Regions from separate parts of the Comamonas sp. NyZ500 genome, predicted to be linked through region 3. Evidence: predicted binding sites of a transcription regulator. Region 3 holds the regulator's gene; each other region holds the start of a gene.
The links. Region 3 encodes LexA, which represses DNA repair genes until DNA is damaged. Its sites were predicted from a motif close to ACTGTATNNNNATACAGT; they were not measured.
Positions count from the first base shown of each region.

Region 1: JAO85_RS02770 (VRR-NUC domain-containing protein) is a predicted target of LexA. The motif match lies at 1,545-1,562, and genes of this name have one in related genera.
Region 2: imuA (translesion DNA synthesis-associated protein ImuA) is a predicted target of LexA. The motif match lies at 3,248-3,265, and genes of this name have one in related genera.
Region 4: JAO85_RS05510 (DNA topoisomerase IV subunit B) is a predicted target of LexA. The motif match lies at 2,777-2,794, and genes of this name have one in related genera.

Region 1 is NZ_JAEIJE010000001.1:627,381-631,515, reverse strand. It holds gene JAO85_RS02770 (VRR-NUC domain-containing protein) at 1-1,471, opposite strand, end outside; gene JAO85_RS02765 (carboxymuconolactone decarboxylase family protein) at 1,684-2,013, shown strand; gene JAO85_RS02760 (potassium transporter Kup) at 2,065-3,978, opposite strand.
Region 2 is NZ_JAEIJE010000001.1:598,044-602,178, reverse strand. It holds gene JAO85_RS02670 (error-prone DNA polymerase) at 1-817, opposite strand, end outside; gene JAO85_RS02665 (hypothetical protein) at 810-2,306, opposite strand; gene imuA (translesion DNA synthesis-associated protein ImuA) at 2,308-3,231, opposite strand; gene JAO85_RS02655 (HD-GYP domain-containing protein) at 3,515-4,135, opposite strand, start outside.
Region 3 is NZ_JAEIJE010000007.1:168,342-172,476, forward strand. It holds gene JAO85_RS13155 (hypothetical protein) at 1-211, opposite strand, end outside; gene JAO85_RS13160 (hypothetical protein) at 629-1,108, opposite strand; gene lexA (transcriptional repressor LexA) at 1,227-1,898, opposite strand; gene JAO85_RS13170 (asparaginase) at 1,981-2,961, shown strand; gene adk (adenylate kinase) at 3,224-3,880, opposite strand.
Region 4 is NZ_JAEIJE010000002.1:415,008-419,142, reverse strand. It holds gene JAO85_RS05515 (lytic transglycosylase domain-containing protein) at 1-719, opposite strand, end outside; gene JAO85_RS05510 (DNA topoisomerase IV subunit B) at 773-2,743, opposite strand; gene JAO85_RS05505 (MFS transporter) at 3,163-4,135, shown strand, end outside.

The sequences.
Region 1 (4,135 bases), on a different contig from region 3:
CCTTCAGGTCCAGCAACAGCCGCGCGGACAGACTCCGCAGATGGACGGCAGGCATGCAATCCAGCGCCAGCTCCAGCAGCTCTTGCGTCAATGAGCCCCAGAACACAAATGGTGACTGAACCCCTTGCTTGTCGGCAAAACGCTGGCGAATCGTGGCCCGGTAGCGACCGTCCTCCAGCTCGGCCAGACAGGCATCAAACAGCGGCTGGCGGCGCAGCACAAAATCCGGTGCACCCAGATCGGCCGGCCCACTCTGAAAGGGATGAAAAAACGCCCCCGGCAGCGGCGCAAAGATGGCGGGCCAGCACAGCAGACCGAATAGCGAGTTAACCAACGCGTTCTCCACATAGAACACAGGCGCATCGACGCTATGCCAATGGGCTTGCAGCGCGTACTCCACCGCCATGGGCTGGGCGGGTCGGTCCAGCAGCACATCGCTGCGCAGGGCCGCCACGGCCGGGGCCAGAGCTGGCTGGCGCCCCACGGCCCCCAGTCCCAGGCTGCGGCTCAGACGCGGCAGCATGCGCGCCACACGCTGGCGCTCCTCCTCACTTTCAGGCGCGGCTTGCGCCTGACTGGCAAGAGCCAGCGCCTGATCAAAGCATTGCATGCGCTCCAGCACGCGAATATGACGGTGGCGTGCACCCGCATAGCGGCTGGCCGTGTAGGCCTGAGCCGCCAGCGGCCAGTCCTGCCGCCTCTCGCACATCTGGCCAAGCTTCAGCAGAACCTTGGCCCGGCGCATGTCCAACCATGGGTTCTCGCTATGATTTTCAATAAGCGCAGGCAGCAATTGTGCCGGCTCCACGCCTTCGTCGAGATCCCGACGCCGGGCCGATATCTCCAGATAGAAGTCCAGATCTTCGCGGCGTTGAAATGCGCGCGAGTCAGCATCCAGCGTCACCGGCTCGTAGCGAAAAATACCGAGGTCGGCCAGCACGAACTCCGACCAGTCCTGGTAGAGATTGCCAAAGAACATCAGCCTCAGACGCTCTCCCAGCTCACCCACCATGACGCGCCAGACAGGTTCCACGGCCTCGGGATGCCAGACAGCATACGGCAGAGGCTCGGGTTGCCTCTCAGCCAGCAGTTGCAGCATCTCGGCCTTGCGCATGGAGGAGCACAACTCAAAGCCAGTCAAGATCTGCAGCAGCTCGGGTTTGGTGTGCAAGCCGAATAGTTCGACCGCCTCCATGGGCTCGGTGGTACTGAGCCAGCCACGCTCCAGCAAGGGCGCTGCAGCATCGACCGTCACCGGAATCTCCTCATAGGCCAGCTTGCTAGCTCGAAACCAGGGCCCGCGCCGCATCAGCATTCGTACCAGCAGCGCCCTGGAGTTCTGCGGCAAGCGCGCAAAGCCGGCGATGAAATCAGCCTCCTGCTCGCTGAGCAGATCTCCATAGCGCTGCGCCAGCCAATCCAGCGCCTGCTGGAAGTTGTGCAGATAGTAGCAGCGGTGCGGCGCAAGAATGGCGGCCTGGGATGCGGTCACGGTGACGCTCACAAAATGCTCGGTGAAAAGACGGCTGGATGCCGACAATGAACCTGTATTTTCATACAGCCCACAAATCCCTGCAGGCTCCTCCGAACCCAGTACTGCCGATCGTCGGACGAAACGCTTGCGACTTGAATGCTCTGTGACAGTGGCACACAATCAATGCTTCATTCAACAAGGAGCAGGCAATGCTGGACTGGAACGAATACCGCAAGGAATTGGCGGGCAGGCTGGGAGAGTTTTCCGAGTTGAGCCCAGGCACCATGGAGGGCTACAAGGCCTTGTCCGGTGCAGGCAGGAAGACCGGCCATCTCGATGCCAAGACGCGCGAGCTGATTGCCATTGCCGTGGGCGTGACCACGCGTTGCGACGGCTGCATTGCCGTGCATACCAAGGCTGCCAAGGCAGCTGGTGCCAGCCGGGAAGAAATCGCCGAAGCCCTGGGTGTGGCCGTGGCCTTGAATGCGGGCGCCGCCATGGTCTACTCGGCTCGCGCTCTGGACGCTTTGGACGAGTAACGTTCTAAAAAGATAGCAGCCAGCGCCTGTCTGGCTAGCCATACCTAGCCGTCAAAGCACGACCTGCGTGCCCAGCTCCACCACCTGGTTGGCTGGCAACTTGTAATAAGTCGCCGCACTGGCCGACTGGCGAGACATCCAGCCAAACAGCGCGCAGCGCCAGGCCGAGAGACCGCCTGGCCCGTCCACCACCTGCACCCTGGCCACAAAGAAGCTGGTCGTCATCGGGTCGAGGTTCGGTATCTCGCCATCGACGTCCGGCGCAATCCGCTGGAGCGCCGCCGGAATATCAGGCTGCTCGCGAAAGCCGAAATGCATGTCCAGTGCCCAGACCCCATTGCACATGGGCTTCAGCTGCAGGCGCTCGCCATCATGCACATAGGGCGTGTTCTCGTTGATCACGTGGAGAAACACCGTCTGCTCATGCATGACCTTGAAATGCTTGAGATTGTGGAACAGCGCATTCGGCACAAGCTTGGGGTCGGAGGTCAGATAGACGGCCGTGCCGGACACCACCGGCACGCCGCTCATGGGCGAGCTCATCAGATCGCTCATGGGGATATCGAGGCGACGGCGATGTTCGGCCACCAACTGGGTACCGTCGCGCCATGTGGTCAGCGCGATGAAGATGATGGCGCCCAGAGTCAGCGGCAGCCAGCCGCCCTGCTCCAGCTTGGTCAGGTTGGAGGCAAAAAAGCCTATCTCCAGCACCGCAAAACAGGCCAGCGCCGCCAGTGTCACGGCTCTTGCTCGGCTGCGCCCCAGATAGACCACAAAGCCCACCAGCATGGTGGTGATCAGCATGGTGCCCGACACGGCAATGCCATAGGCCGCCGCCAGCGCTCCCGAGGACTTGAAGGCCAGCACCAGCGCGATCACGGCCAGCAGCATCAGCCAGTTCACGCTAGGGATATAGATCTGGCCCTGCTCCTGATCGGAGGTATGCAGCACGCGCACACGCGGCAGATAACCGAGGCGGCTGGCCTGCAGCGTCATGGAATAGGCCCCCGAGATGGTCGCCTGCGAAGCAATCACCGTGGCGGCCGTGGCCAACACCACAAAAATCAGCAGCCAGGACGGCGAGGCCAGCAAGAAAAAGGGATTGCTGGCCGCAGTCGCATCGCGCAACAGCAAGGCGCCCTGGCCGAAGTAATTGAGCATCAGAGCCGGAAACACCAGTCCATACCAGCCCAGACGCACGGCCCGGCTGCCGAAGTGGCCCATATCGGCATAAAGAGCTTCGGCACCTGTCATCGCAAGAAACACTGCCGATAGCAGAAAGAAGGCCTTGTCCGTGTGTTGCACGGCGAAGCGAAGCGCATGCAGCGGGTTGACGGCCTGCAGCACCATGGGCGTCTGCACAATGCTGGCCACGCCCGCCCAGGCAATGCAGAGGAACCAGACAATGGTGACCGGGCCGAACAGCTTCCCCACCACACTGGTGCCCTTCATCTGAATGGAAAACAGTCCGATCAGTATGCCTATCGTGATAGGTACGATGAAATGCTCGAACTCCGGCGTGGCAATACTCATACCCTCCACGGCAGAGAGCACGGAAATCGCCGGCGTGATGATGGCGTCCCCATAGAACAGTGCGGCCGCAAACACGCCGGCCCCGACCACAAAGCGCGAGCGGCGCGACTGATCGCCCATCACGCGGTGGGCCAGCGCCGTCAGCGCCAGCACGCCGCCCTCGCCATCGTTATCGTGGCTGAGCACCACCCACACATATTTGATGGCGACGATGACGATCACGGCCCACAGCAGGGCCGAGAGCGCAGCCAGCACATTATCGGGACCCACCGTCAGTCCATGGGCGCCGGTAAAAGCCTCCTTGAACGCATAGAGCGGGCTGGTACCGATATCGCCAAACACCACCCCCAGAGCCGCCAATGTCAGTGCCGACTGGCTGCTGCCCTGCCCCGTATTCCCAGCCCCCTGAAGCCCGTGTTTGCTTTGTGACATAGCCATGCTTTTGCAGTGATAGAGGCCGCCGCAGTCGGGCGGCGGCAGCCCAGTATGGCACGCTGACGGAAATTGGAAAGCCTGGATGACGCCGGACCGAGCTGTCTTTCTTTATGCAATCTTGATAGCAGCAGCCACAATCCATACCAGGGCTTGA
Region 2 (4,135 bases), on a different contig from region 3:
GCGAAGCCAGCCGCAGACGCGAGCGCAGATGCCGCTCGGCATTGGGCTGCAGCGCAAAGCCGCATTCGGCCACGGTGCGCCCCAGGCGTATTGCCGTGACCACATCCTGCAGCGGCTTGCGCGAGCGCGCATGCATATGGACATCGCCGCAGGCCAGCAGCGGCAGGCCCAGCGCCACGCCAGCCTGCTGCAGGGTCTGCAACCACAGGCTGTCGTCGGGCGCCAGATGCAGCTCCACACCCAGCCACAGGATATTTGTCGAAAAATGCGCTGCAACGTTTTCCAGACAAGCGGTTATAGCTATCAAATCCGATGCATCGAGCTTCCCGCGCTGAGGCAGCAGCAGGCACTCGCAGCCTTGATTCAGCAGTTGCCAGGGACTGGATTCATCGACCAGATACTCCCCTTTGGCAGCCCGGCTGCGTGCAACGGTGATGAATTCACAGAGATTGCCCCAGCCTTGCAGATCACGCACCAGCACCACGACCCTGAGCGGACCCCAGGCGAATTCGCTGCCATGGATCAGGTGCAAGTCGCTGTCTCGCGCCGCCTCATGAGCGCGCACGGCACCGGCCACCGAGCACTCGTCGGTCAGCGCCAGCGCCGCATAGCCCAGGCTTTTGGCCCGGTGCACCAGCTCGGCAGGCGATGAAGCACCGCGCAGGAAGCTGAAATGCGAGAGGCAGTGCAGCTCGGCATAGGCCAGCGGCCCTCTGCCCATGCCCTGGGCCACGGGGCTGGTCGGTATGGCGGCAGGCGGCGGCCCTGCGAGGCGCAGTGCGGGAGCGGGCGGCTCGGCCGTGATCTGCTCAGCCATACACGCCTTGCGCAAACCAGCTGGCGGGGCTGGCTGTCATGCTCATCAGGTGTTCGCTACGGGCGCGCTCGCGGTAAATCCAGACATGGCCGACCACGGCGTTATAGGCCACGAAATAGTCACGCACGGCCAGGCCGGCCGGCGCGCCGGCCTGGGCATCGCCAGCCGCATCCCACCAGCCGGACTCCAGCCTGTAGGGCCCGGCCCTGAGCTGCAGCGGCCCATGCCATTGGGGACGATTTCCCTGCACGGGCAAGGCCTGGGGCTTGGACAACAGCCAGGGCGGCCACAGGGCTTGCCAGGGGTCGGCACAGCCGGTCTGACGGCGCGACCTGAAGCCGGCTCCCGCCTCGGCCCTGGCGCTAGCCCTGGTGTCGCCTGGCTTCTGGCTCTGCAGCAGCTTCGCCGCAGCTTGCCAGCACTGCATCTGCTCGGGCCGGTGATCGGCCAGCGGCCGCACCATTTGCACGGCTTCCTCGCCCCAGCGGGCGCTCAGGCGTTCCACCCATTCATGCCAGGCCAGGCTGTCCGACGGGCTCTGGCCCTGGACGGCAGGCAGACAGCTCAGCGGCTCTGCCGCCCAGGCAACCGTCTCCAGCGCCTGCAACTCCAGCATGTCCACGGGGGCGCGCCAGCGCTGCTGACCCAGGTGCTCACGCAACAGGCGCTGCAAATGCGCCATGCCCTGCGTGGGCTGGGCCGTGCGGATGACAAGCGCTTCCCAGGCCGGTAGCTCCTGGCCGTCGATACGACGCAGATCATGGTGCCAGCGCAATCGCAGCGCCAGCACCGCATGGTGACGGGCCTGCAACCAGGACTGCAGCGCGCGCAACAGCGGCTGCGCCGCATGGAGCACGGCATCGGCATGGTGAGCCGGATAACCCAGGTCGTGGCGCAGCAGGAATTGCTGGGGCAGTTGCAACCACGCAAGCGGCTGGGGCAGCAGACCATAGGCCTCGTCGAGCGCACGCAAGGCCTTGGCTCCAATGCGGCGCGACAGTCCCGCGCGCGGCAGTGCGCGCACATCGCCCCAGCTACGGCAGCCCAGGCGCAGCAGCACGGAGCTGTGCTGCTCCAGGGCGCTCAGCGTCCATAGCGGCAGCGCATCGGCATGCAGCGATGACTCGGACATGGACAGGGAAACAGGGACGGAGCCGCAAGGCTGGCCCTGCTGCAGCCGCAGCCGCGCCAAAGCCTGCCAGGCCGTGCCGCCCTGTCCGCGCAGCGGCTGCAATGCCGCATCGCCGCCCCCGGACTCCGAGGGGCCAGCCTGACAAGCTTGCGCAAAAGCACTGTCCAGCCGCACCAGCAAGACCTCGACTCCGCCCCAAAGACGCTGCACCATGCTGGTCTCCATGAGCAAGGCATCTTCGAGCAAGGCCACACGCGGCGAGAACTCCAGCGCCCACCAGCAGGAACTCTCGGGCACCGGGCTTGACTCGCTCAGGCAGGCCAGAGGCCAGGCCATCCAGTGCTCTGCACTGCCCATCTCATGCCTCCGTCATCCAAGGCGAGGCCGTTGCAGGAGCGGCGGCTGTCATGCGTCCTTGCATGAGCATGGCAGCCTCCTCGCTCTGGCGCGCATGTCTTTGGGCCTGCGCCTGCAGCACGGGCTGCCAGGCCCACTGCGAAAGCGCGAGCTGTATGGGGCGCTCCAGCAAAGGTCCACGGCGCTTCAGTATCTGTATCCGCAAACCCGGCGCCTGCTGGGCAGCGGAGTCTGCCGTAACTCTCTCCAGTCTCAACCGCAATGCGGCGGAGGAGCTGTGCGGCTCGGCCTGCAGCTCCTGCCATAACCACAGAGGCCGGCCCTGCGAAGCGGCGGCCAGCTGCAAGCGGCGCAGCGTGGACGCGGGAAGTTCGGGCAACCAGGCCAGCACCGCCAGCACATCCCGGCAATGCAGAGCCTGCTCGCAGGCCCAGGCCAGATCCTGGGCACTGCGCCCCGGCTGCACCGCGCACAGCCGCTTCGCGTCAATACCGGCGGCCTGCAAGGCCGGGGCAAAAGGCAGATAGGGTGGCGCCACCAGCACCAGTTGCCCCATCCGCGAATCCCCGACTGAAGCCGCATGCTGCCGGACACGGGCGGCCAGCGCGGGCAACAGCAAGGCCCACTCCGCATGACAGTGCGCAGGTTGCTGCAGCTCAATCAAGGCATTGCCGGGCCAGCCGCCGCCCGGCAGCTCGGCATCCAGCGCAGCATGGCCGCTGGGCCAGACCTGAGGGCCGGCGCCGGCCTGCCAGTCCGTGCCGCGCCAGACACCTGGAATCCGTATGGCGGACAAAGGCGGGCTGCCCGCAACGGGCAGACCCGGCCGCACGCCCTGCTCTGCACCTGTTTGCTGCCGGACAGACTCCGTCATGCCGGGCGGTGAGCCAGGATGGGCCAAGGATGTCAGGGGCTGGGTGTACATGCGAAAGCTCTTGAATACTGTACAAATATACAGTCGTTCAAGTTTCCGCGCAAAACAAGGCCTTAATATCGGCAGCAGATACGGTCGACTCTTGTAGATCGGACGTCGTGCGCTATCAAAAATACTTTTTCAGGATGGCGCAAGCAGACGCAGCAAAGCACGCCGCGCTGCGACGTGATGCACAGAGTTTTGAAGAAATACCGGTTTGGCACCTGTCAATCAAGCGCCTGCAGCTATCAAACTTGAGGCCGGCCGTCCCGGGCGGAACTCGCAGTCAATGCCCTCAATTGAGCGACTGCCTGTCGGCATTCATGGCCGAGCTGCGGCCTGCCTGCGGCATCAACTGAGCACAGGCCTCGCACCATTCGGCCACGGCGACTTCCAGCGTGGAGCCGCCCTGCCCCAGCGTGGGCCAGCGGCGCAGGCAGTCGTTCATGATGGCCTGCAACTGCCACAGGGCCTCGCGGTTGACCAGGGCCAGCTCGCTCATGCCCAAGGCGTCGTCCTTGAAATAGCTCAGCACGTCCAGCTGCTGGCTGGGGTGAGAGCCTGCCTCAGCCAGCTGTTTCTGCAGTTGCGCAAGACTGGCTTCCACGGCCACCGCCGCCTGCGCATCGGGCATTTGCTGCCAGTGCTCGGGAAACTCGCGCCTGAGTTCGCTCCATTTGCGCAGCGCAGCCTCCAGGGCCGCAATGCTGTGGGAGAACTCGGCCTGCAGCGGCGCCAGCGGCTTGCCGGGACTGATTTCGTCGTAGAGCAGCGGCAGAATCAGGTGCACCAGATCGGCCGGATAGCTCTTGTGGTTCATGCGCAGCATGAGCGACAGGCGCTGGCCCGGCATGTCCGTGAATTTCTCGAAGAAGGCCGAGACCACCTCGGCCAGCAACAGCACCTGACCCATGGG
Region 3 (4,135 bases):
TTTCGCCAGTGGCCTCTATCTCGAACTGTTGTGGATTGAGCCAGTTGACCTCTTGGTGATCGGAAGTTTCAAAGTAAATGGCAGATGGGCGTATGGAGATGCCGTGTGGCATGTCGACCTCATCAAAACTCTGATAGACCAGAATCAGGCGCAGGTTTCCATTGGCGTCTTTGGCCTGTATGTGCTGCAAGAGCTTGCGGTAGGCACTCATAAGACGCCCTCGTTGACATGTGTATATGAATGTTTCCACTGTCGAAGAGGTGCCGCAATACCCTGATCCGGGTATCCGTTCTGACGGATATTCGCGCCTGACAAGGAGTTCTGAAGGCTGCGAGGCATTGTGCGAAATGCGTCCCGCGGACAGGCCCAGGCAGAACATCAGCAAAAAATTTACATGGCGATCCAGATCGTTCGGCGCAAATACAGAGGGCCTGCTCTGGCGGTATCGAGTTTTTTGCCTATGCACTGTTGGCAAAGTTGTCTGGCGCCATATCTGCCGGCCGATAGGCCAAGAGTGTTGAGATGGCTTTGTGTTGGATGCATATGGAAGCTTTGTTGCATCTCCTGCAGGCCTATCGCGGGTCGGGCTCGGGCTGCATAAGTGCAGGCAGTCAAACCTCACTGTGCTTCAGACTTGCGGCGCTGTTTGCTCATGGAGTGCCATACGTTCTAGCGCGGCGCAGACATCGGCCATGCGTCCGCAGATCAGCAGGCATTCGGGCTGCTTGCGCGGTTCTCGCTGCACGATTTTGAGAAGTCGCGGAGCAGCAGCTTGTGTCGACTCATCGGTTACTAGCGACTGCAGCTCTGGGGTCGCTGCAATGGCCTGAGGATAAAGCGTTTTGCTGCCTAGACGGCTGCGGCTGCGGCCGCGGTTGGCGCGCATGACCGGAATGCTGATCTGCTTCGCCTTTGGACGGTTGCTTGTGAGCGATACGGGTTCTGCAGCGGCTTTGCTTGCGTCATCGGAGCTGAAGTTCGGGCTGAGCGACAGCGTGGCAGGCAGGCTCTTCAGAGTCAGGCGTGTCAAAGTCTGCAGTGATGTGGCGAATCCCATTTGGCAACTCCTTTTGATGGCCTTGCGGCATGGATAAGGGCAGGATTGCATTCTTTCGGCAAAGCTCCGCCCAGGGCGAAGCTCAACGGCTTCGCGCCTACTGCCTGGGCTTGTGAGGGAAAGAGGCTCAGTGCCTGCGCTGCATAGACGGAGGGACGCCGTCTGCCCGTTACATGAACATGCTGTTGCGGATAAGGCCTACGGCCAGGCCTTCGATGGCGAATGGCTCTTCAGGATCGACGTGAATGATCTTGTAGTCGGGGTTCTCGGGCAGCAGCTCGATGCCCTGAGGCGTGCGCTTGAAGCGCTTGACGGTAACGTCATCACCGAGGCGGGCCACCACAATCTGGCCATTGCGCGCTTCATGCGTAGCCTGTACCGCCAGCAGGTCGCCGTCCATGATGCCCGCGTCACGCATGGACATGCCACGCACCTTGAGCAGGTAATCGGGCTTGGCGGCAAACAGGCTGGGTTCGACCGAATAGCTCTGATCGATATGTTCCTGGGCCAGAATAGGCGAGCCGGCAGCGACGCGGCCGACCAGGGGAAGCACCAGCGGAGCCAGGGCCGTGAGCGGCAGCGCAAAGCTGGCACCGCGTGCCGCATTGATGGTGCGCACGGTATCGGCGCGCAGGCGAATGCCGCGCGATGTGCCGCTGACCAGATCGATGACGCCCTTGCGCGCCAGTGCCTGCAAATGCTCTTCTGCAGCATTGGCCGACTTGAAGCCAAAGGTACTGGCAATCTCGGCCCGGGTAGGGGGCGCACCCGTGCGAGCGATGGTGGACTGGATGAGGTCCAGAATCTGCTGCTGGCGGGGAGTGAGCTTGGGGTGGTCCATGGGCATTCCTTGATCGGTCGATGATGAATACTGTGTGTTCATCCAGTACCTGTATTTTTAATCAGTTTGAAGAGGACTGCAAGTGGAACGTGACAAAAATATCGTCATCCTGGGCACCGGTGGCACGATTGCCGGTGTCGCAGAGCAGGCTGGCGCCAGCGTGGGCTACCGTGCGGCCCAGCTGGGCGTGGCTCAGCTGCTGCAGGCTGTGCCGGACCTGGAGCGCGTTGCTGCTGCATCTCTGCAGGCGGAGCAGCTGGCGCAGCTGGACAGCAAGGATATGGATCACGCCACCTGGCATGCACTCGCGCTGCGCTGTGCAGAGCTGCTCGCGCGTGATGATGTGAGCGGCATTGTCATCACCCACGGCACCGACACCCTGGAGGAAACCGCCTGGTTTCTGCAATGCGTTCTGCGCCCGACTAAGCCCGTGGTGTTGACCTGCGCCATGCGCCCGGCCACAGCCATTTCGGCCGACGGCCCGGGCAATCTGCGTGATGCCGTGGCCTGTGCGGCCGATACGCAGGCTGCTGGCCGCGGTGTGCTTGCCGTGGTGGCGGGCCGGGTGTTCAGCGCACGCCAGGTGCGCAAGGTGCATCCCTACCGTGTGGATGCCTTTGATGGCAGCGGCGCCGGTCCGCTGGGCTGGGTGGAAGAGGGGCGGCTGCGCTGGGCAACGGGCGGGCTGCCGGTCGTTGCGGCCAGCTCCACTGCAATCGCTTTACCGCCCGCAGATCACTGGCCCCTGGTGGAGCTGCTGCACAGTCATGCCGGCTGCAACAGTGCCGTTGCGCTGGCGGTGGTTCAGGCCTGGCATGCGGAAGGCGTGCGTGCCGTGGTGGTGGTGGGCACGGGCAATGGCACGGTCCATCAGGCATTGGGGCCGGCGCTGGACTGGGCGCAGGCGCAGGACATGGCTTTGCGCATCACGACCCGGTGCGAGGAGGGGCAGGTGGTGCAGGCCGAGGGAGCGCAGGATGGCCGTGTGAGCAGCCTGCCGGCGGTCAAGGCCAGAATCAGCCTGATGCTGGAGCTGATGGGCTGGCCTCACGCATTGGATTGATGCTCTTATTATGAGAGCTTCTGGCCTGCGTTAATAAAGAGTATTTATGGTGTTTGGGTCTGAAGTTCAATGAATTTAGGCGCAGGCAGCTATGAATATTGATGGCTGCAATGCCATCCTTGGTGCAGCTATCCCGCCGGCCGGAAGGCCGGGAGCGCGAGCTTCAAAAACAAAAAAGGCCGGTGAAGACACCGGCCTTTTTTGCCCAGAGATGCCTGGCCGCGAAAGTCGGCAAGGCTCCATGAGCGAGTGATCAGGGCGATCAGGAAGCCAGAGCGGCCAGAGCGCGTTCGGTGATTTCTTCCACGCTGCCTGTGCCGCTGATGGCGCGGTACTTGGGGGCCGCTGCTGCATCGGCCTTGGCCCAGTTGCTGTAGTAGTCCACCAGAGGACGTGTCTGGCTGCTGTAGACGTCCAGGCGCTTCTTGACGGTTTCTTCCTTGTCGTCTTCGCGCTGAACCAGGTCTTCACCGGTCACATCGTCCTTGCCTTCCACCTTGGGAGGGTTGAACTTGACGTGGTAGGTACGTCCCGAGGCGGGGTGGCTGCGGCGGCCGCTCATGCGTTCGATGATGGCGTCGAAGGGCACATCGATTTCCAGCACATAGTCCAGCTTCACGCCGGCGGCCTTCATGGCATCGGCCTGGGGGATGGTGCGGGGGAAGCCGTCAAACAGGAAACCCTTGGCGCAGTCGGGCTGAGCAATGCGTTCCTTGACCAGGTTGATGATCAGATCGTCGCTGACCAGCTGGCCGGCGTCCATCACGGCCTTGGCTTGCAGACCCAGAGGGGTGCCAGCCTTGACGGCCGCGCGCAGCATGTCGCCCGTGGAGATTTGAGGGATACCGTACTTTTGGCAAATAAAGGCCGCCTGAGTGCCTTTGCCGGCGCCGGGTGCACCCAACAAAATCAGTTTCATGGAAATCCTTGAGGAGAGTAGAAATTCTTGCTGGCCCAGGCAGACGGGTGGTCGTCTGTAGTCCCCGGGCCGTATTTTTTCGCGGGCAAGGATAGCACGCACAAGACCAACACAGGCTTACACAATTCAGTCAAGGCTGTCACAAGTGCGGCCAATTGAAGGCATGTATCCGCTGCAAACGCGATTGCTGTAGTTGTAATCCAGGTGCCGAAGCCGTTACATATGCTATTCGGACTATGCGGAAAGTATAGCGAT
Region 4 (4,135 bases), on a different contig from region 3:
GCCTTGACGTAATTCATTGTTTCTTTATAGGGCGGGATCGCCTTGCCAAACTTCTGCACCGCACCTTCGCCTGCGTTATAGGCGGCCAGCACCAGATCGAGCCGGCCCGGGAACAAGTCCATCAGATAGCTCAGATAGCGCGCGCCGGCAGGCACGTTCACGGCCGGGTCGGCCAGCTGCTGCTGCATGCTGCGCTTTTTGCTGGCCGACACGCCAAAGCGCTCTGCCGTGGCCGGCATCAGCTGCATCAGACCGACGGCGCCCTTGGGCGAGACGGCCTGGGCATCAAAGCCGGACTCCACGGCGATCACGGCCTTGATCAGGTCGTAGTCCACGCCGGTTCTCTCGGCCGCCTTCTGCAGATGCGGCCTCACGCTCTTGTAGCGTGGCGAGACCTCGAAAAAGCTCTGCATGCGCGTGCGGGCGTTGAGCCCCTCGGCTGCCGAATCCTGCTTGAGCTGCAGACCCGGCTGGCTGCTGTCGTAGAGCTCGCCCTTGAAGAACAGCTTGTAGCGCTCGTCCAGCGCCTCGGCCGCAAAGTGCGTGACGCCGAATTCGTCGACATAGGCCCAGAGGTCGGCATGCGCCGCCGGCGCCAGGGCCAGCCAGCCCGAGCCCGCCAGCAGGGCCGCCACCACCGCACGTCGCAAGCGCACGGACGCGAACCCGCCGCGCGCGGGCGGCTGGCTGGGTGAGGCATCGAACATGGGCTTGTGCATGGCTGGCTCCATCGACCGCTGGTGAGCGCTAGTGCAGGCGTTGCAACGCCCGCCTAGATATCGACCTCCACGGCATCGCCATGCAGCTCCATCAGCTCGCGGCGGGCGGCGGCTTCGCCCTTGCCCATGAGCTTGGTGACCACGGCCTCCGACTGTGCAAAGTCCAGATTCATGAACTGCACCGGCAGCAGACGACGCGTATCGGGGTTCAGCGTGGTTTCCCACAGCTGTTCGGCATTCATCTCGCCCAGGCCCTTGAAACGGCTGACCTGGCATTTCTCGCGCGGCACGCCGTCCTTGGCGCATTTTTCGATGATGGCATCGAGCTCGCCCGCATCGAGCGCATAGACCTTGATGGCGGGCTTTTTGCCGCGCGCCGGCACGTCCACCCGGAACAGCGGCGGCAGCGCCACATGGATGTGGCCGGCCTCGATGAGCTTGGGGAAATGCTTGAAGAACAGCGTCAGCAGCAGCACCTGGATGTGCGAGCCGTCCACGTCCGCATCCGAGAGAATGCAGATCTTGCCGTAGCGCAGGCCGGACAGGTCGGGCTCGTCATTGGGGCCATGCGGGTCCACGCCGATCGCCACCGAGATATCGTGGATTTCGTTGTTGGCGAACAGCCGGTCGCGGTCCACCTCCCAGGTGTTGAGCACCTTGCCGCGCAGCGGCAGGATCGCCTGGGTTTCCTTGTCGCGGCCCATCTTGGCGCTGCCGCCCGCAGAGTCGCCCTCGACCAGGAACACCTCGTTGACGGCGATGTCCTTGCTCTCGCAATCGGTCAGCTTGCCGGGCAGCACGGCCACGCCGCTGCCCTTGCGCTTTTCCACCTTCTGGCCCGCCTTCTGGCGGGTCTGGGCCGCCTTGATGGCGATCTCGGCCAGCTTCTTGCCCCAGTCCACGTGCTCGTTGAGCCACAGCTCCAGCGCCGGGCGCACAAAGCCCGAGACCAGACGCACGGCATCGCGCGAATTCAGGCGCTCCTTGATCTGGCCCTGGAACTGCGGGTCCAGCACCTTGGCGTTGAGCACATAGCTGGCGCGCGCGAACACGTCGTCGGGCATCAGCTTGACGCCCTTGGGTAGCAGCGAGTGCATGTCGATGAAGGCCTTGACGGCCTGGAACAGGCCGTCGCGCAGGCCGCTGTCATGCGTGCCGCCCGCCGTGGTCGGAATCAGGTTGACATAGCTTTCGCGCAGCGGCGCGCCATCTTCGGTAAAGGCCACGCACCAGGCCGCGCCCTCGCCTTCGGCAAAGCTGTCGTTGTTCTTGTCGGCAAAGCCCTCGCCTTCGAACAGGGGGATGACGGGCTCGCCATGCAAGCTCTGCGCCAGATAGTCACGCAGACCGCCCTTGAACTGCCAGCTCTGGGTATCACGCGACTTTTCATTGATCAGCGAGACGGCCACGCCGGGCATGAGCACGGCCTTGCTGCGCAGCAGATGCACCAGCTCGCCCATGGGCAGGGCCGAGGATTCGAAGTATTTGGCATCGGGCCAGGCACGTACCGTCGTGCCCTGCTTGCGCTCGCCGGCCTGCAGAGGGCGCACCTTGAGCGGCTCGATCACATCGCCGCCCGAGAACACCAGCGTGGCCACCTGGCCGTCGCGGTGCACCTGCACCTCCAGACGTGTGGCCAGCGCATTCGTCACCGACACGCCCACGCCGTGCAGGCCGCCCGAGAAGCTGTAGGCGCCGCCATTGCCCTTGTCGAACTTGCCGCCCGCGTGCAAACGCGTGAAGACCAGCTCCACCACGGGCGCCTTCTCCTCGGGGTGCAGACCGAAGGGAATGCCGCGTCCGTCGTCCTCCACGCTGTAGGAGCCGTCGGCGTGCATGGTGAACTTGATTTTCTTGCCATAGCCGGCAAGCGCCTCGTCGGCCGCGTTGTCGATCACCTCCTGCAGGATGTGCAGGGGGTTGTCGGTGCGCGTATACATGCCGGGACGCTGTTTGACAGGCTCCAGACCCTTGAGAACGCGGATCGAGCCTTCGGAATATTCGTTGGACGGTTTGACTGCCATGGGGGCGGATTGTAGTAGCCTCTCCGAGCGAGAGCTGGATAAATTCACAGTTGTTTACTCCCAATACTCTTGCACAAAGCCCGAACATCTGTCTTGGCAACGTGTTTTTACCGGGTCTTCATCGCTGCGGATACTCTGAAAACAATAGCATTTACCGCTTGCCATTCATGCGTTATGGATAGTTTCAAATCCATATCCATTACACGGATTGCGCAAAGCGCTCACTTTTTATTTTTTTCTGCCAGGCTGCGGCTCCCGCGCCGCAGCTTGCCGGTCACGCATTCTGGCAGGGCAGCCTGCCACGCATGTGACGGCCTGTGCAGGCGCAAAACAGCTTGTTTCGTTAAAGTGACAAGTTGACCGCACCCCAAGCCTTTTTTCGCACACACGGCATGACTACAAAGACAACTCAAGCCCCCATGTCCATGGCGCAGATTCTTCTGTGCGGTGGCGCCATCGTCACGCTCTCCATGGGCATACGCCACGGCTTCGGCCTGTGGCTGCAACCTATCACCCAGGAGATGGGCTGGACGCGCGAGAACTTTTCCCTGGCCATTGCCGTGCAGAACCTGTCCTGGGGCATCTTGGGCATCTTTGTCGGCATGCTGGCCGATCGCATCGGCGCCTTCAAGGTGCTGATCGGCGGCTCCATCCTCTATGCGCTGGGTCTGGTCGGCATGGCGCTGTCCCCCAGTTCCACAGTGTTCCTGCTGACCGCCGGCGTGCTGATCGGCGCAGCCCAGGCCGGCACCACCTATGCCGTGATCTACGGCGTGCTGGGCCGGCAGATTCCCGTGGCGCGGCGCAGTTGGGCCATGGGCGTGGCCGCGGCAGCGGGATCGTTTGGTCAGTTCTTCATGGTGCCCGTGGAAGGCAAACTGATCGCGCAGTTCGGCTGGTCCAACGCCTTGCTGATACTGGCGCTGTTCGCGCTGCTGATTGCCGCCCTGGCCTTCGGCCTGCGCGAGCCGGGCTTTGGCGGCAGCACGCCCATCAAGCGCGAGCAGACCGTGGGCCAGGCGCTCAGGGAAGCCTGGACCTACCCCAGCTTTCTGCTGCTGATGGCAGGCTACTTTGTCTGCGGCTTCCAGGTCATGTTCATCGGCGTGCACATGCCCAGCTATCTGAAGGACTTCGGCATGGCGCCCCATGTGGCCAGCTATTCGCTGGCCCTGGTCGGCCTGTTCAATATCTTCGGCACCTATCTGGCCGGCAATCTGGGCCAGAAGCTGCCCAAGCGCTACCTGCTGTCGGGCATCTACGGTCTGCGCTCGGTGGCCACCGTGGCCTTTTTGCTGGCACCGCTGTCGCCCTGGTCGGTCTATGCCTTCTGCGCCGCCATGGGCTTTCTGTGGCTGTCCACCGTGCCGCTGACCAATGCCACCATCGCCC